3 regions of the Cutibacterium acnes genome follow, and region 1 is predicted to be linked to each of the others. Evidence: riboswitches for the same ligand, from Rfam matches in the RefSeq annotation. Region 1 holds a riboswitch; each other region holds the start of a gene.
What was found. Region 1 has a riboswitch for thiamine pyrophosphate ahead of thiM (hydroxyethylthiazole kinase). Riboswitches for the same ligand answer to the same signal wherever they lie in the genome.

Region 1 (9,879 bases):
GGGGTTGTCCCGTGGCACTGCTCGTCAGGTGGCTCTGGAACTCACCGCCCACGACCCGCTGCGTGCCCATGCCGAGGCCGAGCTAGGCCTTGACCCCGACGAATACACCAACCCGTGGCATGCCGCCTTCGCCTCGATGGCGGCGTTCACCGTCGGCGCCCTAGTGCCACTGCTGGCCATGGTATGTTCCCCGACGGCGACCCGGGTCTACATCACCATCACCGCAACGATCGTCGGCCTGTTCCTCACCGGTTTGGGCTCGGCTCTTGCCAGTGGCAGCGGAAAGACCCGTCCAGTCGCCCGCAATATCATCGTCGGTATGTGTTCCATGACGATCACCTATCTCACCGGTCACCTCGTCGGTACGCGGGTGTAACTTCCGCCGCTACGCCGATAAGTTGATCTCCTCGTCTACCTGCTCTTCTAAAAATGGGTGGGCAATCACTGCCGGGTCATGGTCCATCACGTCCCACAGCTTGGGCGGTACAAAAGCGTCAACGATGACTGTCAGCGCAGCTGGCAGGTCGGCTGTTCCCACCATGAATTCGCATCGCCGAGCGCACACCGCCGCCACTGCTCCTTCACCGCTCAACCATCCTGCCAGTCCGCACAGAGACAGCGGTGCTGGCGCCATCCGATCAGGAATGATCTCGACTGCTCGACTCCATATTCTGAGCCACCGTGACGCGTCGGCCCGTTCCATTGACATCCACAGTCTGCGCGCTACGTCGGAACGCTGGACGGCAACCGCTAGCTCCGTCACAACCGCATCGTTGATCTCATCGCCAGACTCAAAGAGGGCTTGACACCTGACCTCCACGGTGTTGTCATCTTTGCGGGAAAGCCGCCGCCGGGAATTGGCCAGGAGTCTGCGGGTATCTGGATCACAGGTGCGCCCAGGGCCCGAGAGTTTATCGACGAGGCTGGTGCGACTGGGCAGGACGGTTAGCCCGCGATAGACCGCTTCGGCTGCAATGGTCGGATCCGGAACAAAGCGGTGGTTTTCGCCACAACCCTGTTCATCGCAGAAGATACTGCGCCAATACTCACCGTCAGTCCACGCGGCGTCACCAATATTCATGCCCTTCATCGCCTCGACGGCCGATGCCAGAGTCACCATACCGCGATCTTGATCTTTGCTGAACGCTAAGACGACCGTTCGACCCTGCCCTGCCAAGGGACCGACCCGCGCAGCGAAGGCATTCATAGCCGGGGCGGATTCGAGGCCATCGAGATCAGCTCGGGCAACGAAACCCTGACACGCGGCACCGTCGTCGGCGACAATCATGAGCAGGCTCTCAGTAGGCTGAAATCCCAAGAGGTACGGCGCCAAGGTCACCGCTTCTTCGACGGTTCTGACGGTCAGCGGATCACGGTTATCAGCGGTGGAGGAATGTAGTGCTGTCATACCTCCAGTTGTCGTCTCGACCCCGCCACATTCGCCAAGCAATTTCGAATCTGTGGACAACTCCCATCTGCGCCACCTTGTCTTGACGCCATGCTGTGGACAACATCAGCCGCGCGCAACAACGTACAGTAGAGCCACCATGAACCAACCGCCTGACATCAACCAGTACCGGCCGCCGAAACGCCACGGCGGCTGGATCGCCGTCATCATCGTGACAGCGCTCGTCGTCGCGCTGGTCATCGTTGCACGCCGGGTCACGACCGAGCCGGCGAACCCCGTCACGCCGACGCCGTCCCCCATTGCGACATCCGCGTCCTCGACTCCGACGCCCATTCCGGCATCGGCTACTGCGGTCGCCTCCTCTTTACCCTTCTCCTCGAAGGATGATGACACCGAGGGGAGGTGGTCAATCGACCACGTGGAATGGGGACCTAACACCGTCACCCTGACGATGACCATCGCGGTCACCAAGGGTTCTTTGACCGACTACATCTTCTTCATCATGGAGAACCAGTCAACCGATATCCATCAGGCGAGCCAGCCCCCTACAGGCTCACTCGGCACTGGTGTATCCCAAGGCCACAAGGTTCACGGCACGATCACGATCGATTGTCCACGAACCGATGCCACCGTCATGCTTACCCACGGGTCAGGGATGTCCTCCCCCATTTCGGCATTAATGATCAGAGCGTAGCTCGCGCCTCATACAAAGCATGCGCATGAAGCGCGAGCCTGGCATCAGCCGACCTCTCAGTCAGCGCATCAGACAACCGCGATGCGCGGGTAACGCGGCTGCCACATCGCCGAGAACACCTTCTCAACTGGATTGTCCGTGACCTCGGTTGCCACGCCCTCCTCCATCGCCTGCTGGGCAACAGCAATGGCCACAGATGCCGACAATGGCCTTAGGCTCTTGATTGACGGCAACAGCGAAGCTCCCACAACGCGGTTATCGATATGCATCGCCACCGCCTCGGCAGCGGCCGCGATCATGCCGCTAGTGACCCGGGACGCCCGAACAGCGATAGTTCCCAAACCAATTCCTGGGAACACCAGAGCGTTATTCGCCTGCGCGATCTGATAGGTCACACCATTGACCATGACTGGCTTGAACGGCGAACCGGTCGCGACCAAAGCACGTCCGTCAGTCCACGTGAGTACGTCGGACGGCAGGGCTTCAGCCTTACGGGTCGGGTTCGACAGTGGCATGATGACCGGACGCTCACACTGGGCAGCCATCGTCTTGACGATGTCCTCGGTGAAGGCACCGGGCTGGGCGGAGCAGCCGATAAGGATCGTCGGGTGGACGTTTCGTACCACGTCACCGAGCGTGTACTGGTCTGGGCTATCGAGGGTCCAGCCTTCGAACTCCTCTTTACTGCGGGCGAAGGGTTGCTGAAAGTCGCGCAGACGTAAACCTTCGCGCAACAAGCCATGGGATCCAAGCCCCCAGAAATGGGAGCGAGCCGTCTTTTCGTCAGCGCCCTGGCTCACCATAAGCTGCACCAGCAGGTTGGCAATTCCGGTACCAGCCGAGCCCGCCCCATGGATGACAATGCGGTGATCATTCAGCGGGATCCCCGACGACTTAACGGCGCTCAGCACTGCCGCGACGACGACAGCCGCGGTGCCCTGGATGTCGTCATTAAACGTGCAGTAGTCGTCGCGGTATTTGTTGAGAATCCGGGTGGCGTTGCCGGCCGCAAAATCCTCCCAGTGCAGTAGGGCGTGGGGGAACATCCGGTGAGCGGTCTCGACATATTGCTGGACGAACTCGTCGTAACGCTCGCCGCGCACGCGGGGGTGACGTACCCCAAGGTAGCCATCGTCGTTAAGACGTTCCATATTGTCGGTACCGACGTCGAGAATGACCGGGAGCACGCGGTGAGGGTGAATCCCTGCAGCTGCGGTGTATACGGCTAGCTTTCCTACCGTGATCGCGACGCCACCGACACCTTGGTCGCCGATGCCCAGGATGCCCTCCGCATCGGTGGCCACGATGAGGTCGACGCCGTCAGGGCCATGACCCAACTGTGCGAGAGCCTGCTCCATGTCTTCCGGATCATCGATGGACAGGTAGATGCCGCGCGGACGGTCGTACCAGTGGCTGTACTCCTCAATCGCTTTGCCGATGGTCGGCGTGTAAACGATTGGAAGCATCTCCTCAATATGCTCGGCAAGGAGGCGGAAATACAGCACCTCATTGCGGTCATGCATGTGGTTGAGGTACAGGTACTTGGCTAGGTCATCAGGCTGCGCCGAATACTGTGCGTAGACCCGCTTGAGCTGATCAGTGATTGTCATGACACCCGACGGCAACAGGCCGGTGAGACCAAGCGCCTTTCGCTGCTCGATAGTGAAGGCAGTGCCCCGATTGGCCAGAGGGTTCGTCAACACCTCCTGGCCACGGGCCGCAATCCTTAGAAGGCCTCCGTCGTCATCATGCGCATACTGAAAGGGAACTGACATATCCCCTAGCTTATGCGGTCAGCAGCACAGATGTTCATCGGGTCAAGCGATCGATGACAAAGTGTCACGCAGCCGTTCCGCTGAAGCCTTGAGAGAAGCGATTTCTTCGGTATCCATAGCAACGGGGACGACCCCCTCAATGCCGTCACGGGAGACAATGCAGGGCATCGATAGGGCCACCCCCGATATTCCGTGCATGTCCGTCATGACGCTCGACAATGGCAGAACGGAGCGGCCTGGACGGAGCAAAGCCTCGGCTAGACGAGCGCCCGTCAAGCCAATGGCGTAGTTCGTAGCGCCCTTGCCCTCAATAATCTTGTAAGCCGCGTAAGCCGCCTCGTGGGCTAGGTCAGCCAGTACATCCTCGGTAAACACCCGGTTACCGTCAACTGCCCAGTCGCGGATCGGTACACCGGAGATATTGGCTGTCGACCACAGCGGAAACTCCGAGTCGCCGTGCTCGCCCACAATGGTGGCATGGACATGACGCTGCTCGACGTTGGCCCACTGACGGATGAGCCAACGCAGCCGCGAGGTGTCGAGCATCGTACCGGTGGAAAAAACACGGTTGGCGGGCAATCCGGTGGCCTCCTGGGCAACGACGGTGAGGACGTCACACGGGTTGGTCACTAGCACGAACAGGGCGTTCGGGGATTGCTCAACGAGCTGTGGCATGAGGGAACGCAAAATATTGGCGTTGACGCCGGCGAGGTCTAGGCGAGTCTGGCCCGGCTTTTGTCTGGCCCCAGCAGTAATGAAGACGACGTCAGAGTCAGCAGTGTCGTGGACGTCAGCACCGCCCATGACCGAAGCAGGGGTGAACTGAGTGCCGTGGGCGAGATCCGCCACCTCGGCCTCGACCTTGTCCTTGGCGATGTCGTAGAGGGATACCAGGCCGGCCGATCCACGGATGAGGCAGGCGTAGGCCAGTGAAGAACCGACTGAACCAGCACCGACAACGGAAATTTTGGAGGCGCGACGAGTGGCGTCAAAAGTGCTCATGACGGTCATCTTAAGGTGCCTTCGCGCCTGATTCAGAACGCTGCGCACCAGGTCCGCTCATCTGAACAAGATGCCAGCATCTATGGCCATTTGTGCACGTCTCCACACCAGGCCATGGTCATCATTCCTTCGCCGTACGCCACGCCTCCGCAAGTTCCCGTGCACTGGACTTGGGGTCGGTACTCCGGCAAATCGCCGAGACGACGCTCAGGCCGTCACATCCCACCCGGGCTACGTCTTGAGCATCGGATGCGCTCACCCCACCGATGACGCACACCGGCCACGGGCTGGCGTTGACGACATCACGAATCTCAGCCAGGCCGAGCTCCCCAGCCTCAGGTTTGGTTCCAGTACCATGCAGGGCCCCAACTCCCAGATAGTCGACGATGTCACGCCCCTGGGACAGGGCGGCCTCCACATGGGCGGGAGTCTGAGCGGACAAGCCGATGAGTAGATCGTCGCCCAGAATCGCACGGGCCTGGTCGACCGGCATGTCAGACTGCCCAACATGGACACCATCGGCCCCAATTTCGGCAACGAGATGTACGCGGTCATCAATGATGAGGGGCACCCCTCCCGACACACAGATCTCTCTGACGCGTCGCCCCAAAGCGACGAACTCGTCATCGGACAAGTCGTGGTCGCGGAATTGGACCAGAGTCACCCCGCCGGCGATAGCGTGGCGCACGGTCTCAACAACCTCGTCAGGTCCGCCACACTGGGCGGTGTCGGTGACGAGGTAAACCGACAGATCAAATTCAGGCCGTGACATCGCGGAGCCCTCCCCGCTCACCAACCTCGTCGGGTGATACCAGGAATAATTCGTCAACAAGAGCTTGCGCGAAAGCCCCCGGACCAGCACTGCGCTCAGCTGCCCGTTCGGCGGCGACACACAACATGGCGGTCGCGGACACGGCCGCGATGAGGTGGTCATTCTGGATTCCCGCAAAGGCTGCCGTGAGAGCTCCCAGTGAGCACCCAACTCCAGTAACCCGCGTCATCCACTCATGCCCCGATGACACGATCACATGCCGGTCCGCATCGAGGATGTGATCGACGGGGCCGCTAATGGCCACTACGCAGCCGTAACGGCGGACGAGCTGAGTCGCGGACGCCAAGGCATCCTCAACAGCATCTCCTGCCTCCGGACCTCGAGCGGAGGCACCAGTACCGGCCAATGCCAACACCTCAGAGGCGTTCGCCCGGATGACGGCTGGAGCGGCGACGTCCAAGGTATCCAGGGCCACCCGAGTGCGCCATGGCATGCCTACCCCCACCGGGTCAAGTACCCATGGTGTGTTGCTGCTTGCGGCACCGCGCGCAGCAGCAATCATGGCCTCAGCGGTCTCCCGGTAGGGAGTTCCGGTGTTGACGAGTACACCGTCGGCAATGGAGGCGAATCCCTCGGATTCCTCGGGATTGTCGACCATGGCAGGAACCGCCCCTGCAGACAGCAACACGTTAGCGGTGAAATTAGCCACGACGATGTTCGTCAGGCACTGCACCAGCGGCTTGTCTCGGCGTAATCGCTCTACAGATTCCGCCACCAAATTCGACAATTCAGTCATGTCAACCACTCCCTTCGCCGGCATGATCCGGACAGGTTCCGGCGGTCGGCACCTTCGTGGCGCCCTCTCAGCCCACAGCGATCAGTGGGCTCCCGCGTCGTTGCCTTCTAACCTACCGCCGTGCCGTGCGCTCACGACGGTCCTCGCCCTACTAATCGGGAAATGCCGTCTCAAACCAGCTCCAACCAGGCAAAGATCCGGGTGACACCATGCCGGCATAGCCCCCACCTTGACCCTGACGTTGAGGTTCTCGACGCTGCTACGTCAGAGGTTGCCGAGACCGAAACCTCGTTGTCATGGAGAGCTGTCGGGGACAAAGAGATGCTGTGCAACGGCCTATGACGACTTGACACGTTGGATTCCGCAACTGCAGCAGCCACCAGTGACGAGCACAACATCTATCACTGTAAAGGACAGCAAGGCCTGTAATGCCGTCTATCCATCGTGGACGCCGTTAAGGCCACCAAAGAACCTCCAGATCTCACTGTCAACGTCGTAAATCACTCCGCACCGCTCGATCTGGCGTGTCGAGGACCCCTAAACCACCCCGTCAAGTCACGGCCTCGGTCAATCCTTTGAGGCAGGTACAGGCCCTCGACATCAGGATCATCTAATTGGTCAGATCGTGTCGAGCGAGGTGCCACGAGTTTCGCGGGCAAACATGTACGTCATACCGCCAATGACTAGCAGCACAGCGAACAGGATGAATGCCGGAAATACCGCGTCCAGGGTGACATTCTGCTTGACGGCAGATCCGCCCACCATGAGTCCCATAAGCGCCGGACCGATGATCTTGGCGGTGGCGCCGATGCCGTAGCCCAGTCCCAGACCAGTCGAGCGAGCTTCGTTGGGGAATTGCTCGGCGCCGAAAGCATTGAGGATGCCGAAGGCGCCGTCGGCGAAGGCCATCGCAATGAGGACACCGACGAAGAAGATCTGCCAGCCCCAACCCAGGCGGGCCGAAAGGGCGATGATGAGAGTCCCGCCAGCACCGATGAGGCCAAACGACAACATGGTGGCTCTCCGACCAATGCGGTCTGCCAGCCATGCTGATAGGAAGCGCCCGATGAGATCGGCCAGGGAAACGAACATGAACAGGGTCCCGACTTGCTCGGGAGACTTGCCAAAGCCGGTCTTGAGCAGGGTCTGGCCCCACGACTGAATCGTAAAAGAGCCCAGAATGAAGCAGAATGATCCCAGACTGACGATGAGAAGACTCTTGCGGTATTTACCAAAGACAAGTGAGTAGGAAGCGTCTTGGACGTGTTCAACGGCAGGCAAATCTCCAATGTCGTCAGCGGGTATATCGAGTGCCCAGGCTAGGGCCTCGCGTGCTTCCTTATCACGCCCATGACTCTGTAGGAACCGTGGTGATTCGGGCACGAAACGGATCCACACCAGCAGGAAAACAGGAATGGCGCCCAAAGCGATGAGGGCACGCCAATTATCGCCCAGTGCATTTTGTGCTAACGACCCCAAGAACAGACCGAGGGGGATGAATACCGACGCCAGGCCGGCAAGAAGACCGCGCTGCTTAGCAGGCACGAACTCCTGGACGTAGGGAATCGAGGTGATATTAAGTCCGCCGACTCCGATCCCCACGCCAATACGCAAAATGGCGAGCATAATCCAGCCACGATCTGGGGTGAACACTGATACTACAGTGAACACGACGAACAGGAGCACGCACCAGAAGAAAGAGGAGCGGCGTCCGATCTTGTCGGCAAGACGTCCCCACATGATGGCGCCAATGACCGTCCCCAGACCGGAACAGGCGAGAATGACGCCCGCCTCAGTGCCAGTCAGATTCCATGGCTTAGTCAGGACGGATACGACGAAACCAATGAGGAAGATATCAAAGAACTCGGAGATATTTCCGACGACGGCTAGGGCAACAAGATTCTTCTGATTGCGCGTTAAGGGACGCGAATCGATGAGGTCTAGAGCTGATTGTTTGGGTGTTGTTGAGGTGGACATGTGAGTGTGTCTCCTGTCTGCGCTGTGATCAGGTTCAGCGCAGAATGTCGGTATTCGGGGGAATATTGAGTTCGCTAGGGCTCACACGAGTCAGATCACCGTAATGGGTTAGAGCGTAGGCGGAGGTCCGCTGTCCATAATGGATTCCCTGCACCACGTCACCTCCGAGATACCCGTGAAGGGTTCCCGCGACAAAGGAGTCTCCCGCGCCCGGGCGGTCGATGACGGGCACCTGAACCACGGGGAACGTGCAGTCGCCGCGCTCGGCGTCCGAGAAGTACACACCATTGATTTGATCGGTAGACACGACCGTCGGGACCCCAAACAGTTCACGCAATTCGCGGCATGCCTGCTCCCCATCAGATTCGATGCCGAAGACGGCCTTGCCATCACGCACCGAGCAGAAGACAATATTCGACATCCTTGCAATTGGTTCCAACACCTCACGAGCGTGCTCCGGACCCCACAGCAGGGACCGGTAGTTGACGTCGAGGGCGACGGCAATGCCACGGCGGTGAGCCTCGTCAACGAAGTGACGCACCACAGCCGCAGTATTCTCGGTTAAGGCAGCGGTGATGCCAGTGACAAAGACCAGACGGGTATCGAGCAAGGCCTCCCAGTCGAGGTCCTCGACGGTGACGTCGCGGAACGGGGTGTGCTCCCGGTCGTAGAGCACGCGGGCAGGCATCGGATACTCACCGGGCTCCATGAAATACAACGCGACGCGCCCTTCGGGCTTCATACAGATGTGGGAAACGTCGACCCCAACACTGCGGAACTCGTTGACGACCCGATCAGTAAGATCGCCCTTCGGCATGACAGAGGCCCAACAGGTACTGCGCCCAAGTTGAGACAACAAGCCGGACACATTGGCCTCGGAGCAGGCTGCGGTGGCACGCAACTGCTGGGCATTAATGAGACGTTCACCCTTATAGCAGGTGAGCCGGATCTGCCCCTCGCCGATGGTCGAGATGTCGTAGGTCATGCCGTCACCCCCGTGGATGCTGCCGCAGTGCCGTAACGGTTGGTGTATCGATCGTGGTTGGAGTCGATCTCCGACTGTGGAAGTGGGGAGATCTCGCCGATGAGTTTGGCGTAGGTGAGGGTCTTGGCGACGTCCTCAACCATGACAGCTGCTTTGATGGCCTTCTCGATCGAGGTGCCGACAGTGAAGACACCATGCTTTTTGAGTAGCACCGCTGGCGACTGGTCAATGAACCTCATGATCTGCTCACCAATCTGTTCAGTGCCAATCTGGGCGTAGTCGCCGCACGGCACTGGCCCCCCAAACTCATCAGCGATGGCCGTCACTGCACAGGGGATGTCCTGGCCAGTGGCCGCCCACGCGGTGGCGAAGGTGGAATGGGTGTGGATAATGCTCCGAATGTCGTCGCGACGTCGGTAGACATACAAGTGTGAGGCGGTATCGGAGGACGCTCCTCGATGCCCCTCCAC
Region 2 (9,879 bases), 750 kb from region 1:
TTGCGGCCCTCGAGAAGGCCAAAACAACCTATGGATCCTGACCCTCGAATGTGCAGAAGGGCCGGTGGCGATCGTCACCGGCCCTTCGCTATGTCCGATACCTATCGCTGACAAGGGCACGGGGATGCGCCTTGTCCGGAAGAGTCGCTTCTCCCCAACCTCGCACCTCTCCCCACCCTTACACCTCTCCCCGGCTCTCCCGCCGCGTGTGGCAATCGGGGTAATGATGATGTCCGGTGCCATCTCAGGTTGCTCACTCATTACTCACCAACCGAAATACCACACCACCTCTCGGGCGAATAGCGGTATCCAATGGCCAGGGCGCTACCGCAAAGGCGCGGTGTCGAACCCACCGGTTGAGCTGCAATGCTGGTGCGCGAGGCCGTCACATGATCACCACGACTCGACGTCATCTTGAACGTGCCAGCCACAAGCTCAGGAAACCGATCCGAGCGCCATGATCGGCCGCTGCCGGAATCGGTCCACACGACCGGCCACCGGACCCTGGGGCCAGCCGTGGTAAACGGGTTCCGCAGAGGGCCCCGCGCTACTTTGACTGCCTCCACGACGAAACAGAACCAGAATTTCCACGAGTTATCATCGATTGAGTACCGCTTCTGGTCGTCAGGAGGATCAATGTCCCACCCATCACACTTCACCGCCCCATCGCCCTCGAAGCGCCACCCCTTACGCACCCTGAGCCGCCTCGGAGTAGGCGGTCTACTGGCTTACGCCGGTGTCGGTCACCTCACCTTCGTCCGCGAGGAGTTCCAAGCTCAGGTACCCGATTGGGTACCGGTCGATGACGACACGGTTGTCTGGCTGTCAGGAGCCGCCGAGATCATCCTCGGCGCCGCCTTACTGTCAGGCCGTCACAAGAAGTTCTGGGGACGCAGCGCAGCTGCCTTCTTCGCCGCAATTTTCCCTGGCAACGTCGGCCAACTCGTCGAGCACAAGGATGGATTCGGCCTTGACGACGACCGCAAGCGCGCAATTCGCTTGCTCTTCCAGCCCATCCTGGTGGGCCTGGCTCTGGAAGGCACCCGCGAGGACTAACACCCAGGGCTACGGCTCCGGTCGTGGCGCTGTCCACAGGCAGCGACCATGCCCGGTAGGGTTAGTGTGCGCCCAAACCCAGGAGGAAAGATGCCGCAACGCAAGGTCAGCGTGATCAATCACTACGCCTTTCCACCGGGATCAGGCGGCATCACCCGGAACTTTGACATGTTTTCCCGGCTGCGCGGCTGGCAGCCCCATTTTTATGCTGCCAACATCAACCACACCTCCGGTGAGCGCATGACGGTTGACGACCCGCGCTACACCCTCGTCCCGATCCCGCAGTACAAGGGCAACGGAGTCAAGCGGGTCCTCGGCTGGGTTGCCTTTGCCGCCGGCGCCGGAGCCCGAGCCCTAGCCCGCCCGGCCGACGTCATTTTCGCCTCCTCCCCACAGATTTTGTCCCCCGCAGTCGGGATGGTCGTCGCCGCTCTTCGTCGCAAGCCATTCGTCGTCGAAGTCCGCGATCTATGGCCGGAATCCTTGGTATCAGGCGGCGCCCTCAAGGAGGGGTCAGCCCTGCACAAGGTGCTGCAAGGGTTGGAAAAAACCATCTACGCCCACGCTCGCCAGATCGTCGTCGTAACGAAGGGCTGGGAGGACCACTTCCGCGAAATCGGCATTAACGTCGACAAGATCACCGTCGTCCCTAATGGCGCCGACCTGGCCGAATACGAGGTCAAGGAGTCCCGCGAAGAGTTGCGCAAGGAGTACGGCATCTCCGGGTTCACCGCGGTGTTCTCGGGAACCCATGCCAACTACGTCGGACTGGACCTCATCGTCGATGCCGCCCGCCGTCTGCCCGACGTCAACTTTCTGTTGGTCGGTGCCGGGGCGCGTAAGCAGTGGGCCATTGACGAAGTCGCCAAGCTCCGCCTAACCAACGTCACTTTCCACGACCAGGTGCCGAAGTCAGAATTGGTGCGCATCCTGTCGGCCTGCGACGTCGGTCTGCACACGGTATCCCCGCAGTCGGTCTTCGACAAAGGTATGAGCCCCAACAAGCTCTACGACTACATGGCTGCCGGGCTAGCCGTCGTCTCCAACGCCAAGGTGCCCATCCGCGACGTCATCAGCGACGACGAGGTGGGCGCATGCGTCGACCCCACTGACCTGGTAGCCGGTATCGAGCGGGTACGTGACGCCGACGAAGCCACCATGAAGCGCTGGCACGAGCGGGCCCGTGAACTCATGGCAAACAAGTACTCCCTGCAGGCATCCGTCGACAAGCTGGCGAGGGTGCTCGAGAAAGCGCTATATCGCTGAGCGCGCGTCAGTTCAGCCGAACAACACCGCCGCCAGGGCCGGAACCGCGACAACAAACGCTGCAAGCACCACTCCCCACAGATCACGAGCACGCCAGCGCGACTCCACCGCGTAGGTCCGGCGGGTCGCCGTCGCGAATCCGCGGGAATCCATCGCTCGGCTAAGGACTTCCGAGGACCTCATGGCATACAGCACCATCGCGAAGGTCATTGACGACAGGTACGTGATCCTCGAGGACAGGGACCGCTTGGGGCCCAACCCGCGCAAGTTACGTACATCGGACTGAATGTGCCACTGGTCACCTAGGTGACCCATCCGCACCACTCCGGCCATCGAAGCCACTACCGGACGCTGCGACAGGTGGGTTTGCTGGGCCAAGGCGTCACCCAACCGAGTAGGGTCGATGGCCGCCGAGGCCAGCGCTCCGGGCAGGACAAAAACGAGGATCCTCAGACCCTGACGAGTCGCCTCGCTCCAGGCGGACGGGTCAGTGAACCCGCTGTGCAGTAACAGGGTCGTCCAGACCAGCATCACCGCAGCGATGAGAACCGGCACCGTCCGCACCACCAAGGGTTTGACATGGCGGGAGCACATCGGGGCCATCACGGCAGCCGGGATAAGTCCCACAGCCCCCACGAGGGGGGAGCGCACAAAGAGAGACCCGAAAATGCCAGCAATGGCAATGAGAAAAGCAACGAGGGGGTTGATCGTCGTCAGGAAGGCTGGTTTTTCGCCCGGACGCTCATTGGGAGTGGGGTCCGGGACGCGGTAAGAGGCGACGTCGACGACCTCGTCGGCCATAGCGATGACCTGACGATCGTGGGAGGAAACGACGACGGCGACACCTGAGTCAGCAGCAGCACGAATCGCTGACAGCACGCTCGCGCCGCGGTCGTCGTCGAGGCCGACAGTCGGCTCATCGAGAAGGAGAAGGTCGGGGCGCTGGGCCAGGGCTGCCGCGATAGCAAGGCGCCGCTTCTCGCCCCCGGAGCACGTCATGGGGTGGGAGTCCAGGATCGATTTGAGCCCGAAGGTCCGCACCAAGTCCCTAAGATCGGCGTCCTCCGGGACCATCGGCGAGGCAAACAACTCGTCGGCAGCCGTTCGAGCCACCAGGTAATTCTCCGGGTTCTGCGGCACCCAGGCGGTCTGGTCCGGCAGGGTGAGTTCGCCAGACGCGGGAACGTCAAGGCCAGCGAGCAGCCTCAGCAGGGTGGATTTGCCAACCCCACTCGGGCCCGACACAACGGTAATGTGACCACGCCGGGCAGACATGGTGACACCACCCAGCAGCACGTCGTCGGACTGGGGACGGTGGGCATCGAGGGAGCTGGTAGAAGCAACCACCTCGCCCGCGGTGGAGGTGTGTGACGGCAATGACGTTGCCTCACGCGAGTCCAGGAAGTCTTCAAAGTCCCAGATCTTCTTGAGGGTGCCGTGGTCGGTCAATTCGACGACCTGGTCAAGGACGCCACGCCACTGGTCGGGATGGTGATCGACGACGAGCACAGTTCGGTCGTGGGCCATCCTGGCGATTTCGTCACGGATCGCCGTAGCCGACTCCTCGTCGAGCATGGAAATGGGCTCATCAAGCAGCAACAGCCCGGGATTGGTAGCGAGGATCCCAGCGATGGCGAGGCGCTGCATCTGGCCTCCGGACATCTTCGTAGTCGAGTGGTCCATGGGCATGGTGAACCGGGCTCGTCGTTGGGAATCCTCGACGATCGGCCAGATGTCCTCGCGCGGGACACGATGGTTCTCCGGGCCAAAGGCGATGTCTCGTCCGCATGTAGCAGCAACGACGGAGTGGATCGGTTCCTGCTGCAACAGTCCGACATTCACGTCGCCGGACCACGTGTTCACCCGCCCGGTAAGGTCGTAGCTCTCTTCCTCCAGTAAGCCGCCGATGGCGTGCAGCAAGGTGGTCTTACCAGCTCCCGACGGCCCAGATACAAGCACCCGGGATCCTGCCCCCAAATGGAGGTCGATGGGGCCAAGAATGGGCTCGTCGCGATCGGGAACGCCGACCGTCATCCCCTCGACATCCACCGGCACCGCCCGGCGGCTGGAAACCTCGTCAACGTGGTCAGCATGGGTCAAGACGTCAGTCATGACAGGTTTCGCGATGAGATTGTGCTCCGGGGTGACTTCCCGCCACGCAATTCACGAGAAACTGCGAAGGGGCTGAGCGCACCGGCAGCCGCGAGGCCACGGACAATACCCCATGCCACCAGACCGCCGAGCAGAGCCCCGGAAACGATCATGAAAACGAAGTAGACGATCGTGTCGCCGAAACGGAACATCGGGTAGTAAGAGATGCGCTCGTAGATGGCCTCAGCGAAACCGGTAAGAGCCCCGGCCACCAGGACAAGCTTCGGACCGGCCTTGCGGTAGGCGACGACGAGCAAACACAGCTCCATCGGCAGGGCCTGGACGACACCGGAAATGAGGGTGCCAGCCCCCCACGGGCCGCCGAGAGCAGCCTCAATGGCGGCCGCCAGAACCTCGGAGAGTAAGGCTGCACCGGGTTTACGAACGATGAGCCCAGCAAGAAGTGCCGGCAGGAACCAGATGCCAGAAAGGATGCCCTCAATGGGCAGATACACCGACGTGGCCGGCTTGAGGAGACTATATACCGCTCCGTAGCCGAGGAAGATGACGCCGAATGCCACAACAATCATCACTGGAGTCACGATGTCGATAGTGCGGTATCGCATGGTGAGTTTGTCGTTGGTCATAGAAGTCCTTCCGCTCATTCGGAAGGGGCGCGAAAGCGCGAAGAGCCCGACTCCCTACGCCGGTCCTAACCGGTTCAGGTTCGAGGGTCTGGGCGGTGCCCACTCTCAGCATCCGACGATGCTCCCCTGTCGTTGCTCTCGATCATAGCTATGACGCCGTGAGATCACCACCGCTCGACGCCACTCGACGCCCGCAAACCACCCGTGGCAATCATGGTTGGGAAACACCCCGGAGCCACTCCTGGTGGTTACCCACGGGATCGAAAACCAATTCACCACACGTATCTTGCCCCTGGAGGACGCCACATCAGTTCCCCCGCAGGGCGCGATTCGTGCGCTTGGTAGGTGTGGCTGTCATGGGGTCCTCCGGCCAGGGATGTTTGGAGTAGCGCCCCCGGTTTTCAACCCTCACCGCGGGATACACACTGGCCCAGAAACTCGCCAGATCGTCGGTGACGGCCAGGGGCCGTCGCGCCGGGGATAGCAGGTGGAGGACCACCCTCACCCTGCCGTCACACACCGTCGGGCCATCAGTCCAGCCAAAACACTCCTGGAGTTTGACTGCAAGAACCGGAGAGGTGTCACTGCCAGGCTCGGGATAGTCGACGCGGATCCGCGATCCGCTGGGGACGGTGATGGTCTCGGGGGCGACCTCGTCAAGACGAGCGGATTCCTGCCAGCCCAGCAGCCCCCGCAACCCCGAAGCTGCGTCACTTCCCCGCCCTGCCGCCAACGCGTCGAGGTCAAGCCACTCCTCGGCGCAGGCTAGCAGAGCCTCATCGCTGACATCGGGCCAGGGATCACCAAACACCCGATGGGCCAGGGCAAGACGGCGTCGCAAAGATTCACCGTTCTTCGTCAGGCTCGCTACGTCAAGTCCCCCAGACCTCACTGCTTCCAGCGCCACGTGGCGAGCCCGTACCGGATCTGGGCGGACCGGGGTCGACGACAACTCGATCGCACCGAGGCGCGACACCCGCCTGCCCCGTACTTTCCCGCCATCCCAAGTCACCGGTGTGTCGTTCGTCAGCATCGCCTCACCGGACTCCAACGCAGCCGACTCCGAGAGCGGGACAGCGGCCCGGATGAGGGCGCCACTAGTAATGCGCGAGGTACGTGCCACCGCCAGCCACGGCTGCCCGAGCAGCCCTGGAGGGCAGTTGCGAGGAAGGTCAACCCCCGTGCCACAGGCCAGTAGATACGACGTAGAACCCACCCCTCGGCTGCGAGCGATCCACCCCGGGCGAGCAAGGGAAACGACGGTGGCGACGGCATCGTCATCGGTGATGTCGGTAGGGGGAACGTCGTTGATGAGCCGGGCCAGCCGGTCAGCTTCGCGGCGCCACATCGCGGCCTCTGGGTGTCGCCCCGATCGCAGTTGACGCCATTGCCCAACGAGGTCGACCTGGCCGTCTTCCAGGCCAAGCATGGCGGCGATCTCAGCACAGCGGCGCGATCCGATGATGGCGGCACCGTCGGTCAAAGCCCTTGCCAGACGTGGGTCAAGGGGAAACGTGGCAAGGTGACGCCCCCTCGCCGTAATCCGCCCCTCCGCGTCGACGGCCCCCAGATCTCGCAGTTCCTCTTCGGCCGCAGCTACCCGATCCTGTGGCAATGGTGTTGGCAGTGCCATCCCTTCGCCACGAGGGGATCCCCACACCGCCAAAGACAACAGGGACGCCACAAGGTCGGCGTGGTCGACCTCGGGGGTAGGGTCGGCATTCATGCCCGCCCAGTCCTGGGCACGCAGGCAGCGCACTGCTACCCCCGGGCCCAGACGAGCTGCGCGTCCGGCGCGCTGCACTGCTGAAGCGCGGGATTCCCGGACCGTCACTAGGCCCGTCATACCTCGACCACGGTCGAGTCTCGGTTCGCGTGACAACCCGGAGTCAACAACGAGCCTCACACCAGGCACCGTCAGGGAAGATTCTGCGACAGCCGTCGAGACAATAACGCGACGCACATTCCCTGGATCTGACAGAGCATGATCCTGCTCACGTGCCGACATCGCCCCAGACAACCCGACCACATCTATCCCGGCGAGCCGGGAACGCAAATCCGCGACGACGTGGTCAACCTCGCGGGCGCCCGGAACAAAAACAAGTGCCGACCCTTCAGTGTGGCGATCAAGCGCGTCAACGGTCACAGTGCCAAGATGGCCGAGAAATTCGCGACTCACTCCCCGAGATTCCACAGCAGCACCAGCTGCCGGTGCCCACTCCACCTCGAGTTCATGCAGAGCGGAGGCCACCTCGACAACCGGCGCCGGCTCAACACCGCCGAGAAAAGCTGCCCACCCGGAACTATCGACAGTCGCCGACATCGCGACAATGGTCAGATCATCGCGCAATTGAGCAACTTCACACACCATTGCCACGACGAGGTCAGCGTCGAGGTGACGTTCGTGGACCTCATCGAGGACGACGGCATCCACCCCAGTCAGGTCGGGGTCGCTGAGTAGACGGCGCAGCAACACCCCGGTAGTAACGAACTCCACCTTGGTGTCGCGGGTTGTCGTCGACTCACCGTGCACGGTGTGCGACGCGAACTCCCCGGGGCGGGTCCCGGTCAGCGTGGCAAGTCGGCGAGCAGCGGCCCTCGCTGCCACCCGGCGTGGCTGGGTGACGATAACCCGACCAGAACACCTCGAGGCCACCAAGGGCGGGACGAATGTTGTCTTACCAGTACCCGGTGGAGCCACGATGACGGCCCGCCCACCATGTAAAGCCGTGGTGATCTCGTCACGGTAGGCGGCAACCGGAAGTCCAGCCCCAACTCTCACCAGGTCTGGACCACAATTCCTCGTCACTGAGCGGTCCCCCACCCCAGCGTCTCCCTGTCGTCGAGAGGATCAGGAGCAGTGGCCTCAGCAACAGACCGATCGGTCATCGCCTCAGCGGGAGCGTCAGCCAGAGACCAGCGTGTCGCGGGGATCGCCAGCCATGAATCAGCCACCCTTTCAACGATCATCGTCATGATCATGACTGCGTCAGGCTCGGCCCCCGGCAACGCGGCAAATTCGTCAGGACTGACCCATTGCAGCTCTTGAGACTCCCCCGGACGCGGTTTTTCCGCCGGATCGCCATGGGCAACCATTGCCATGACGATGTCGGAGTGGAAATGGCCCGGGTAGGGGCTGTGGGTGTTGAGGAGCACCGGGGTGGGATGCATGAGGTCGTGTATGCCGTCAGGCAACCGGTCCCAGGGCTGCAGAACGCTCAATTGGTCGATGCTGTAGCCCGTCTCCTCATGAAGCTCGTGTGCCAGGGCCTGCCAGGGATTCTCGGTATGTTCGACGTGCCCGCCAGGCTGGATCCACAGGTTCATTTTGCGGTGTTTGTGCACCAGCGCCTTCCACTGCCGACGACGAACGCCGTCAGACGGAAACTGTCTGAGGATCCACGCACTGATCGTCACGTCATGTCCGTGCGGCTGCGTATGGAGATGTGGCATGGTCCCAGCCTGTCACGCTGGAAGCGGAAGTGCCCCTTCCGCGCCTCTCAATGAGACCTCACTCATTGCGAGTTACACCACATTTTTGGGAGTATCGTCTCATTGCAACATCATTCGGAGGATTAGATGGGCATCAATAACCTGTTGTCAGACATCGGCCTGCCGGGCCTGGGCTGCAAACCGGTTCTGACGGACTCCAAGCCCCGAGTTGTCATCGTCGGCGCCGGATTCGGCGGCTTGGCTGCTGCCGAAAAGACTGCCGAGGCAGGATGCGACGTCACCCTCATCGACCGCAACCCGTACACCACATTCCAGCCGCTGCTGTATCAGGTGGCAACCGGCGGTCTCAACCCTGGCGATGTCACCTACCGACTTCGCTCCTTCGCCGCTAACAACGGTCCTCACACCCACTTCCGTCGCGCTTGTGTGACCGGTATCGATACCGAGAACCGGATTGTCGAGGTCGACAACGGCGACCCGATCTCCTACGACTACCTCGTCCTGTCCCAGGGCGTCGGGGCCAACTTCTTCGGAACCCCTGGTGCCGCCGAAAACTCGTACACCATTTACACCCGTGCATCCTCACTGCGCGCTCGCGACGCGATCTTCACCTACCTTGAGGATCTCGACACCCAACGTGACAAGACCTTCGACGTCATCATCGTTGGCGGCGGCCCGACCGGCGTCGAAATGGCCGGCACCCTCGCCGAGATGAAGTCAATCGGCATCCCGGCGATCTTCCCGGATGTGTCCACCGACCGGGTCCACGTGACGCTCGTCGAGATGGCCAACCACCTCCTCATGCCCTTCGACCCAGCGCTGCGCCACTACACCCGCCGCCAACTGCAGAAGCGCGGCGTGGATGTGCGCACCAATACCGCCATCGCTGAGGTGCGCGAGGATTCCGTGCTCCTCAAGGACGGCCAGACTCTCCCGGCCGACATGGTCATTTGGGCCGCTGGCGTCGGTGCCCACAAGTCTGTTACGAATTGGGGATTTGAGCAGGGCCGAGGTGGCCGCATTGCTACCGACGGCACCCTCCTCGTCAAAGGCCAGGATCGCATCTTTGCTGTCGGCGACGGTGCCATCAACACCGAGGATCCCAAGCCCCAGCTCGCCCAACCCGCCATCCAGGGAGGCGAGTGCGTTGCTCGTCAGATCGTTCACCTCGAGCTCGGCGAGCCGCTGGAGAAGTTCGAGTACAACGACAAAGGCACGATGGCGACGATCGGCCGCAATTCAGCCGTCGTGCAGCTGTCCGAAAAGCTCAAGTTCACCGGTATCGGTGCATGGCTGACGTGGGTCACCGTGCATATCTTCACCCTGCTGGGCGGCCGCAACCGTCTGCAAGCCATGATAAACCTCG
Region 3 (9,879 bases), 810 kb from region 1:
TGTGCGTGGGAAGGGTGCCGGCGGTGACGGGCACTGGTTCACGTTCGACCAAGGCACCCGACAGGGCAAGGATGAGGATGATCGGTACGAAGCGCCCGAGGAGCATGGCCGCACCGAGGGCGGCACACAGCCAGTTCGTCGAGGCGTCCAAACCGGCGAAGGCCGAACCATTGTTGTTGGCGGCTGAGGTGAAGGCGTATACCAGCTCGGACAGCCCGTGCTCGCCCGGGTTGGCGATCGAGGTATTGACACTACTGCGTAGGCCCGGGACGGCCAGGCTCAAGGCTACGCCGCATAGCACCAGAGTCGGCATCACGAGGATGTACAAGTCCGATAGCTTCATCTCACGCGGGCCGATCTTCTTGCCAAGGTATTCCGGCGTACGACCGACCAGCAAGCCGGCGATGAAGACCGCGATGACGGCGATAACGAGCATGCCATAGAGACCGCTCCCCACACCGCCAGGGCTAATCTCGCCGAGCATCATGTTGAGCAGGGTGAACATCCCTCCGATGGCGGTGAAGGAGTCGTGCATCGAGTCGACTGCGCCGGTGGAGGTCATCGTCGTCGAGTTAGCGAAGAGGACCGACTGAGCCAATCCGAAGCGCTGCTCCTTGCCCTCCATCGGGGCTCCCGCGAGGCGTGCGGCAGTACCGTGGCCAGAAAATTCGGCAGCGGCCATGGCACATAGGTTGACGGTGAACAGGACGACCATCGCAGCGAGTATCGCCCTGCCCTGCCGCACATCTTCCACCATCTTCCCGAAGGTGCGAGGCAGCGAGAACGGGATGAGCAGGATGAGGAAGATCTCGAGCATGTTCGTCCACGGTTGCGGATTCTCGAAGGGGTGAGACGAGTTACCGTTAAAGAAACCACCACCGTTAGTGCCAAGCTCCTTGATGGCCTCCTGAGAGGCGACGGGACCGCCCGGGATGACCTGGTTTCCGCCAGCCACACCGGTCACGTGCAGGAACCCGGTGAAATTCTGGACCGCGCCACCAGCGATGAGCAGGAAAGCCGCTACGGCGGCAATCGGCATGAGGATGCGCAACGTGCAGCGGGTGAGATCCACCCAGAAGTTGCCGATGGTGTGCTCACCGTGGCCAACGAATCCGCGAATCAGCGCAACAGCAATCGCGATGCCGGTAGCGGCGGAGACGAAATTCTGCACGCACAGGCCAGCGAGCTGGACGAAGTGCCCGAGGGTCGCCTCCGGTGAGTAGGCCTGCCAATTGGTGTTCGTGACGAAAGAGATCGCGGTGTTGAAGGAGACCGCCGGATTTACTGATCCCTTCCCCAGGGACCATGGCAGCCATGGCTGGAGACGTTGCAGAGCGTAGAGGAAGACGACTCCGCAGAAACTGAAAGCCAGTACTGCGCGAGCATAAGACTTCCACGTCTGACCGGCACGGGGATTGACCCCCATGACGCGGTAACACCAGGTCTCGACCCTCGTGTCCTTGTCAGAGGTGAAGACACGGGCCATGTAGGTGCCCAGGTGATGCTGAGCGATACCGAGCGCGATGGCGAGCAGAGCCAGACCCGCCAGGAAACAGATCCACGTCATTAGAAACGCTCCGGGCGGATAAGGGCAATCACGAGATACACAACGGCGGCGATACCGAGGATGGCGGCCACCAGATTAAGGATGGTCATAGCGCATCGACCCCCTTCACGCACAGGGCGAGCAGGATGAACAAGGCGATGACACCGAGCAGCCAGATGACGTCGAGCATGACGGGCTCCTTGACGACGACCCGGGGTTTCCGGGGTGCCGGTTGTGGCACCACCACCCATCGAAACCGCGTGACCCGGCCGCTGTCGCGCTTCCCTACGGATCCCATATGGGGATGTGCGGGATCCTGACGTTTTCCTAACACTCCCAGTTCGAAACCGTTCTGGGAGCGCTAGTCACCCCGGCGACCCCATCACACAAGTTCCACGTACCATCCCCTCCTTGGCCTCATCATCATTACGGCTCTCCTCGCCACATCACCCTCTTCCCGCCATGGACCCGTCACCACGGTGCCCCTTCACCTCCTCCACCCTGAGTGTGGTGATTGGGGTGGTGGCTGCCCGTGGTGCCATCTCACGTGGCTGGGATGCGAGTAGGTGACGACTTATCCACAGCCAGTACGGCTGATCTGGGCCGGGTTGTCCACAGGTTCAAAAAACGTGGTGCATCCGCGGGCCTGTGTCGATAACTGTGGACATGAGGGAAAACTTTGAACTAGAGCTGCGCAGCAACGGCGGGGTGGCGCGCATTGTCCGTGACAGCCCATTGCGAGGCCAGGCTGACCGGTCCGTCGCCCGGGGCGATACGGTACGCATCCTGCCGGGAGTGGTGGCCGCCACCGGCGCTGCCCGCCACGTCACTACGATGATCCAAGCACTGAAGTTGTGGCACCGCGACGCGACGCTGGTCGGCATGGCCGCCTTGGTGTTGCTCGGACTGAAGAATCCGGTCACTCAGCGCTGCTGGGACTACACCGGCATCCAGGCCATCGAGGCGTTCTCGCCCACTCGCCGTCTGAGGCGACCCCGTATCTGGGTGCATCGCTGGCACGTGCCCCACTATTTCACCATCGAAGAAGAAGGAATACGAGTCGCGATCCCAGAAGTATCGGTGATCATCCTGGCAATCCAGGGACAGTGGGACTGGGTGTGCCAGGCTCTGCGCCAACGCCTAGTGACCCCGGCCTCATGCCGGGCGGCCCGTAAAGCCCTCACCGGCCGGTACTCGAAGGCCGAAGTCGACCGTGCGCTAGCCGACATCGACCTAAATCCTTGGTCGATCCCGGAGCTGGAATTAGCGCGAATCCTACGGGCAACCGGGATCACTGGTCACAAGCCGAACCACCAAGTGTGGGTTGGTGAGGGGAATTATCGCTATGTCCTGGATCAAGCGTTCCAGGCTGAGATGCTGGGCGTGGAAATGGAAGGCCGCTCGGTCCACGGCACCCCGGAAGGGTACGAGGCGATGATGGTGCGTTCGGCCCATCTGGAGCAGGCCGGGTGGAGAATCCTACACGCCACCCCGACGATGCTGCGGCGCGATCCGAAGTTCGTGCTGGACTGGATCATCAATCACTTGCACAAACGTCACCGCCCTAAGACCACGCTCACCAACCAGGTCCTGCGCCAGATCATGAATGGCGCCGTACCGGCGTAAACCTTGCTGATTTCTCTAGCTAGACGGCAGGTGATTGTGTCCGGTTGTGGAAATCAGGGTTACGAACCCACGGTCTGCAACCCCACCAGGCATCCCCAACGATCACGACCCATATCGCCACACAGAGGTGAAATGAAAGTGTGTGGGTGAGGTGGTCATCCATGATGGTGAAGTATCACCACACGGAGCTGAGGGGAACAGAGCAGAAGCGTCAACACGGGATAAAGTCACAACCTCAATGCCTACGCCAACGGGGAAACAACGTCAGCCCACCAAACCGCCTCAGAGCATCAGCTAACCCGCACCTCATCGAAAGACTGCACAACCTGCCGCACCACTGCGGCAGGGTCATCGGAGGCCATGATGGCCCGCACCATCGCGACACCGGCCACACCGGTGGCCGCCAAAGCAGGGACATCGGCCACCTGGACGTCACCGATAGCGACAACCGGCAGGCTGCTCGCCCCTACTAAGGCCGGATACCCCTGAACGCCGAGCGGGGAGCGGCCCGATTCCTTGGTCGGGGTGGGTCGGAACGGTCCCGCACCCACATAGTCGAGCGCATCAGCGAACGGTTCGGCCGATCTCACGAGGTCCAAGGTTCCCGTGGTGTAACCGACGATCGCGTCGGGGCCCAGCATCGCCCGCGCATCACGCACCGGCAAATCCGTCAATCCGACGTGCACCCCGTGGACGTTCCCTCGCGCCCGTATGGCCGCCCAGGCGACATCGGCGCGGTCATCCACGACCACCCGCGTCGCGGGGTTCGCTCGACGAACCGCCTCGCCGACCTGCAAAACCAGACTGAACAGATCACGAGTGGACAATTCCTTGGCCCGTACCTGCACCATCCCGGCACCCGCCCCAGCGGCCGCTGCCGCAGTCTCGACGGTGTGCCGACCAGTCCCCGACGTCACCAAATAGCACCGCAGGTCTAAAGTCATCTCATCTCCTATTTTGCGGTTCTCGCCGCCTCGTCAAGGGCGTCACGCAGCTGCACCCGAAAACTTCCGGGTCCGCCAGCACGCGCTGCCGCAACCTCCCCGGCCACGTCGGGCCCAGCATCAAGGAATTCCCGAGCCATCCGAGTACGCACCGGGACTAGCCCGATGGCCGTCGGGGCGAGCACCCAAGGGGTTCCTCCGGGCCGCGCGGCAACGGCGGCGGTGAGGCAATGGTCCATCGGGGCCCGACAACACCCGCCCACAGGGCAGCGCGTCCCTCAGAGGGCATCGACGTTCCAGCCGAGGCCAGGCGCGCAACAGACACAAGTGTGGTCATATGATCTTTGTGCTGACGAGCTAGTCAGACCCGCAAAGCTTGGTCGAAGAACTCCAATTCGTGACGGCAGGCCGTCAGGTAGGCATGGGCAGCGCGAGCCCTGGTGACGGCGGAGGCGTTCTGGAAGGCTTTCTCCACCAGACCGATGGTGTGTGACGCCCCCTCGACGAACTCGGGATCCCCATAGGTCTGCAACCATGAGGCGTAAGGGTGGTCGTCGGGAACGTGCGGAACCTTGGCACCCAAGTGTGCATAAAGCCAGAAACAAGGCAGTACCGCTGCCGTACCGACGACGTAGTCGTCACCCAATGCCCGGGCCAGCAGAAAGTCCGTGTAGGCCAAGGTCACCGGCCCGGCAACCACGTCGATGTGATCCCCTAACCAAGAGCGGTGCAGTTCTGCCTCCTCAACAAGGCACGCCTGAGAGGACTGCGCCCACCACACTGACTCCTCCGGGTCGACAGCACGAGCCGCCAAGGATGCCAAAGCTCGTGAATAGTAGGTGAGGTACTGAGCGTCCTGCCCCAGGTAGAACTCGAAGGCCGGCTTCGACAGGGTGCCGTCGACGAGAGCGGCAACAAAATCCGAGTCCTCAATGCGACGAGCGATGTCCCCACTTGCTTGCCACAGGGCCGTCGTCCATGGGCCGGCTGGGGCAACCACCGCGTCCGGTGCAGGCTCTGCCGATCCAACCAACCCTTGCGGGGATTCCAAGGGGTCGATGGGCGCAAACCACGCCACTGCCGAGGCGTCCTTGGCCAGCCGACGTGCCCGATGGGAGTGGTCCACCGGGCCGTGGCCCTTACCGACGTTCAGCGCCGACCCGTACTGAATCGCTTCGTGCAGCCAGTCGGTGACCCACGCCAGGGCATCCCCCGGGGTGTCACCGGCACCCAACCGGGTCGCCAAGGCTGAGGACAGTGAGCACCCGGTACCGTGGGTGTTGGTCGTCTTCACCCGCGCCGCCGGGACGGTGTGCATTGCTCCTTCCGGCGTCACCCACATATTGTCGACCCGCTGCGAATTCAAATGCCCGGTCTTGACGACGACAGCCACTCCCGTCTCAGCCGCCCACCGACGAGCCTGCTCCACGGCCTGCTCCGGGGTCGTCGCCGGCTCGCTCCGGCACAGCACCGCGAGCTCCGGAATATTCGGGGTGATGACGGTTGCGCGGCGACAAAACTCGCGCATGGCAGCCTCTGCGTCGGGGGCAAGAAGGCGGTCCCCGCTAGTGGCGACCATTACCGGATCGACGACGACTACCGGCGGTCGATGCTCGTCGAGGAAGGTCGCAACCGCGTCGACGATCTCAGCGGTGCCGAGCATTCCGGTTTTGACGGCGTCGATTCTCACGTCATCACTGACAGCGGCCAGTTGCTGGACCAGGAAGTCGGTCGGCGGGGTGTGGATGGCGCGCACCCCTTCGGTGTTCTGGGCCACCAAGGAGGTGACGACAACCATCGCATATCCACCTGCCGCGACGATTGATTTGGTGTCGGCTGCGGTGCCAGCTCCACCGGACGGATCGGTACCCGCAATTGACAGGACGCGGGGAATTGTTCCCCGCTCGGCAAGCGCATCACTAGTGGTCATCTCGGACATCCCTTCGCCAGTACGAACTAGATCAGGTTCCACGGGTGTGATCTCAGCGCCACCGAGGCGCACCCCGTGTCCAAAGACCAGTATGTCACCCCACCACAACTTGCGCTCCGCCGCTGAAAACCGACCGAACACCTGCAAAACTCCTACAAAAGTCGTTGGCAAGGGTCCATTAGGCGGTGACAGCGCTATCGTGGGAACTGGTCGAAGTTCACCGAAGGACTTCCGACGAAGTCGTGTGAGGAGCAGTCATGACGAACTTCCAACACATTTATCAACGCAGCTACCCTGTGAGCCCGGATGGCAACCCTTTCGTGCAGAACGACCTCGGCCGCTACACCCAGAACCACCCTGTACCGCCCGATGACGTCGCTGAGCGCAAGGCATACCTCGTCGGCTCGGGCATCGCCTCGCTTCTTTCCGCTGCCTACTTGATTCGCGACGCCCAGATGCCTGGGGAGAACATCACCATCCTCGAGGAAATGTCAGAACCCGGCGGCGCGTTCGACGGAGCAGGGGATACGGAGAAGGGCTTCATCGCTCGCGGTGGTCGTGAGATGGGGCAACACTTCGAGTGTTTCTGGGACATCATGAAAGACATCCCAGCCTTGGAGATGCCCGAACCCTACAGCGTTCTGGATGAATTCCGGATCGTGAACGAGAACGACCCCAACATCAATCCGTGTCGGATTATCAATAATCGCGGTCACAAGCGCGACGCCTCAAAGATGGGGCTCAACAAGAAAGGCCAGCTCGACATCGTGAGGCTCTTGCTGGCCAAGGAGTCGGACACCTACTACAAGTCGATCGAGGACTGGTTCGACGAGGACTTCCTGCAGTCCACCTTCTACCTGCTGTGGAAGACGATGTTCGCCTTCGAGCAGTGGCAGTCCCTTACCGAGCTCAAACGGTACATGCACCGCTTCCTGCAGTATCTTCCCGGTTTCTCGAATCTGTCCTGTCTGCGATTCAGTCGCTACAACCAGCACGACTCCTTCGTCGTCCCGTTGGTGAAGTGGCTCACCGAAAAGGGCGTGAACTTCCAGTACGACACCCTCGTCTACGACGTCGACCTAGAGATCACCGCCCACCGCAAGATCGCCCGCGGCATCCTGTGGCGCGATAAGGAGGGTGGCGAGCATCGCATCGACATGTCCGCCAAGGACCTGGTGTTCGTGACCAACGGTTCACTTACCGAGTGCACCGGATACGGCGACATGGACACCCCTGCCCCTTACCACAAAGACATGCAGGCCGGCTGGGAGCTGTGGCGCAACCTGGTTCGCCGCTCCCCCGCGTTCGGACGTCCCGATGTCTTCTGCGGCGACGCTGACAAGACGGTGTGGCAATCAATCAGCTTCAACTTCATCGGTCGTGACCACCCGTTCCTCAAGAAGATCAAGGAGCTGACCGGCAACGATCCGTTGTCCGGGCGCACCGTCACCGGCGGCATCATCACCGCCGAGGACTCGTCGTGGTGCATCTCGCTGACGATGAATCGTCAGCCACAGTTCCATGGCCAGCCTGAAGACTGGGGCGTGGCATGGGCCTACGGGCTGTACCCGTTCGAAAAGGGCGACGTCGTCAACAAGACAATGCTGGAATGCACCGGCGAGGAACTGCTCAAAGAGTACTGCTATCACTTCGGACTGCTCGACCAGTTCGAGGAGGTCAAGGCCCACACCAAGGTGCGAATCGCGACGATGCCGTGGATCACGGCCTTCTTCATGCCCCGCGGCAAGGGCGATCGCCCGGAGGTCATCCCGGACGGCTGCGTCAACCTGGCTTGCCTAGGCCAGTTCGTCGAAACCCCCGATGACTGCGTCTTCACCACCGAGGGTTCGGCACGCACCGCAATGATGGCCGTCTACGGCCTGCTCGACCTTGACCGTGACATCCCGCCGATCTGGCCAACCCAGTACGACATCCGCTCCCTGCTGGCCTCCGCCAAAACCCTCAACAATGGTCGCTTGCCCGGTAGCTGGCTGTTGTCGAAGCTATTGAAGAACACCTACTACGAGGACATCCTGCCGTGACGTCCTGACGATGCGGTTTCGGGGCGGTTGAATAACACCATGACCGCCCCGAACCGTGTCCCCTCCCGGTGCTTGTCCATCACCCGACTACGCGACCTACTGCTGGCCGATATCCCGGCCTCCCGTCTGGTCATCGCCTGTGACACGATCGGCGGCATCGGGCCGCGTCCCGACGATTCCTACCCGGCCGACCCGGTGTGGTGCGCCCACTTGGGAGCGCGAGTGCCGCTGCTGGAGGTGCTGTGCGCCGGTGCGCGTCCGCTTGTCCTCGTCGACACACTGTGCCAGGACAGTGCATCTGCTCAGCCCATGATCGCCGAATTCCGACGCTGTGCGCTCGACGCCGGGATCGACCCAGATGCGGTTACCGGATCGACGGAGGACAACGTCGCCACCACCCAAACCGGCGTCGGGGTGACGATTATCGGCGTCATGCACCACGAGGATTTGCCGAAGTCCCTAGACGGAGACGTCTTGGTGTGTGTCGGCGCTCCGATCTCGGCCCCTGACGATGACGTCGCCCCTGGTCGGCGCGAGATTGTGGACGTCACGGAGGTTAGGGCACTAATGGCTTCGGGGAAGGTGCACGACTGTGTCCCGGTCGGGTCTCATGGGGTGGCCTGGGAGGCCAAACAGCTGGCCTCCACTGCGGGACTGCGCGTCGCATTCCAACCCACCGACGTCGACCTAACCCGCTCCGGCGGCCCGGCCACATGCGTCGTCATGGCCTGTGCCAAAACCAATCTTGAGCAGTTGCACGCCCTGGTCAACCCCGAACGACCGTGGGCAGTCATCGGGCACCTGCGCTCCTGACGATTCGCTACCTGGAACTACCTGCAGCATTTTCCATCCCCCGCGACGAACCCCATATGCATGGTGTTAGTGTGCGATTGCCTCGAGTCGGATTCGGTTTGGGGCACTCCGCAGTGGGCGAAGTCGGTGCAAATCCGACACTGTCGCGCAACGGTAATGCCTGCAAGGCTCAGTCCGGTCGACTCTCTGAGGAGTGGCAGTTGTTGACTCTCGCCGTAGGAGTCTGCCGGGCACACTATGTGCGCCTCCGCGAAACCTGCGGCATGACCGCAGGGAGAACCGCGTGAATACTCCGAAGACGATGCCGAGGAAGATCTCGGCCCTCATTACCCTCTTCGTCGCACCCGCCCTGGCCCTGACGGGCTGCTCGGGTTCGAGCGACAGAACCACCTCACTGAACACCTCGACAGCCGCCCCGTCAGTCGGCACCGGTGCCAACATGTCGGGGTGCATCAAGTCTGGGGAGTTCGACAAGGACAAGGATTACTTCGGTGACAAGGCCACCTTCACCGGGGCCAGGAACGTCCACGTCAGCTACCACAAGTCCTACAAGGTTCTCACCCTCGGTGAGCAGGACAGGCCGGCACAGACCTTCGTGCTGCTGCAGTGCGGTGCTCCCAAGCCGGCACTCACTGGTGACCTCGCCAAGGCCCCGATCATCGACGTCCCGGTCAAACGGGTCGCCGCCTCCTCCACCACCCAGATTCCGGTCTTCCACACCTTGGGGGCCCTGGACTCTATCGTCGGCGTCAACCAGATCGAGCAGATCTATCGCGGACCGGCACGTGAGGCCCTTGAGGCCCGCCACATATCAAGCTACGGATCGAGCAGGATGCAGATCGACACAGAGAAGATCATCTCCCTCAAACCCGACGCCGTGCTGGCTGCCAGCTCAGAGGTGGGAGAGTTCAAGCAGGTGCAGTCCGCCGGCATCCCGGTGCTGCAAGACCTCGACTACCTCGAGTCCACCCCGCTAGC

Region 2: it holds a riboswitch for thiamine pyrophosphate, as region 1 does, so the genes downstream of both, CPA42_RS00865 (ECF transporter S component) here and thiM (hydroxyethylthiazole kinase) in region 1, are expected to answer to the same signal.
Region 3: it holds a riboswitch for thiamine pyrophosphate, as region 1 does, so the genes downstream of both, CPA42_RS00615 (bifunctional hydroxymethylpyrimidine kinase/phosphomethylpyrimidine kinase) here and thiM (hydroxyethylthiazole kinase) in region 1, are expected to answer to the same signal.

Annotation. Positions count from the first base shown of each region.
Region 1 covers NZ_CP023676.1:934,390-944,268, reverse strand. Annotated here, with positions in the region: gene CPA42_RS04790 (VIT1/CCC1 transporter family protein) at 1-376, shown strand, start outside; gene CPA42_RS04785 (DUF4192 domain-containing protein) at 386-1,408, opposite strand; gene CPA42_RS04780 (hypothetical protein) at 1,514-1,867, opposite strand; gene CPA42_RS04775 (hypothetical protein) at 1,860-2,102, shown strand; gene CPA42_RS04770 (NAD-dependent malic enzyme) at 2,171-3,877, opposite strand; gene CPA42_RS04765 (L-lactate dehydrogenase) at 3,920-4,888, opposite strand; gene thiE (thiamine phosphate synthase) at 5,001-5,651, opposite strand; gene thiM (hydroxyethylthiazole kinase) at 5,638-6,471, opposite strand; TPP riboswitch at 6,440-6,553, opposite strand; gene CPA42_RS04750 (hypothetical protein) at 6,610-6,789, shown strand; gene CPA42_RS04745 (MFS transporter) at 7,066-8,424, opposite strand; gene CPA42_RS04740 (sugar kinase) at 8,459-9,409, opposite strand; gene CPA42_RS04735 (L-ribulose-5-phosphate 4-epimerase) at 9,406-9,879, opposite strand, start outside.
Region 2 covers NZ_CP023676.1:181,636-191,514, reverse strand. Annotated here, with positions in the region: gene CPA42_RS00890 (dihydroorotate dehydrogenase-like protein) at 1-41, shown strand, start outside; gene CPA42_RS00885 (hypothetical protein) at 261-488, opposite strand; gene CPA42_RS00880 (DoxX family protein) at 637-1,056, shown strand; gene CPA42_RS00875 (glycosyltransferase family 4 protein) at 1,147-2,322, shown strand; gene CPA42_RS00870 (ATP-binding cassette domain-containing protein) at 2,335-4,434, opposite strand; gene CPA42_RS00865 (ECF transporter S component) at 4,431-5,060, opposite strand; TPP riboswitch at 5,095-5,198, opposite strand; gene hrpB (ATP-dependent helicase HrpB) at 5,368-7,884, opposite strand; gene CPA42_RS00855 (NUDIX hydrolase) at 7,866-8,513, opposite strand; gene CPA42_RS00850 (NAD(P)/FAD-dependent oxidoreductase) at 8,640-9,879, shown strand, end outside.
Region 3 covers NZ_CP023676.1:129,024-138,902, reverse strand. Annotated here, with positions in the region: gene kdpA (potassium-transporting ATPase subunit KdpA) at 1-1,567, opposite strand, end outside; gene CPA42_RS00645 (potassium-transporting ATPase subunit F) at 1,567-1,656, opposite strand; gene CPA42_RS00640 (hypothetical protein) at 1,653-1,844, opposite strand; gene CPA42_RS00635 (endonuclease domain-containing protein) at 2,213-3,172, shown strand; gene CPA42_RS00630 (thiamine phosphate synthase) at 3,463-4,116, opposite strand; gene CPA42_RS00625 (hypothetical protein) at 4,125-4,301, opposite strand; gene CPA42_RS00615 (bifunctional hydroxymethylpyrimidine kinase/phosphomethylpyrimidine kinase) at 4,478-6,055, opposite strand; TPP riboswitch at 6,038-6,132, opposite strand; gene CPA42_RS00610 (oleate hydratase) at 6,304-8,088, shown strand; gene CPA42_RS00605 (hypothetical protein) at 8,128-8,901, shown strand; gene CPA42_RS00595 (ABC transporter substrate-binding protein) at 9,203-9,879, shown strand, end outside.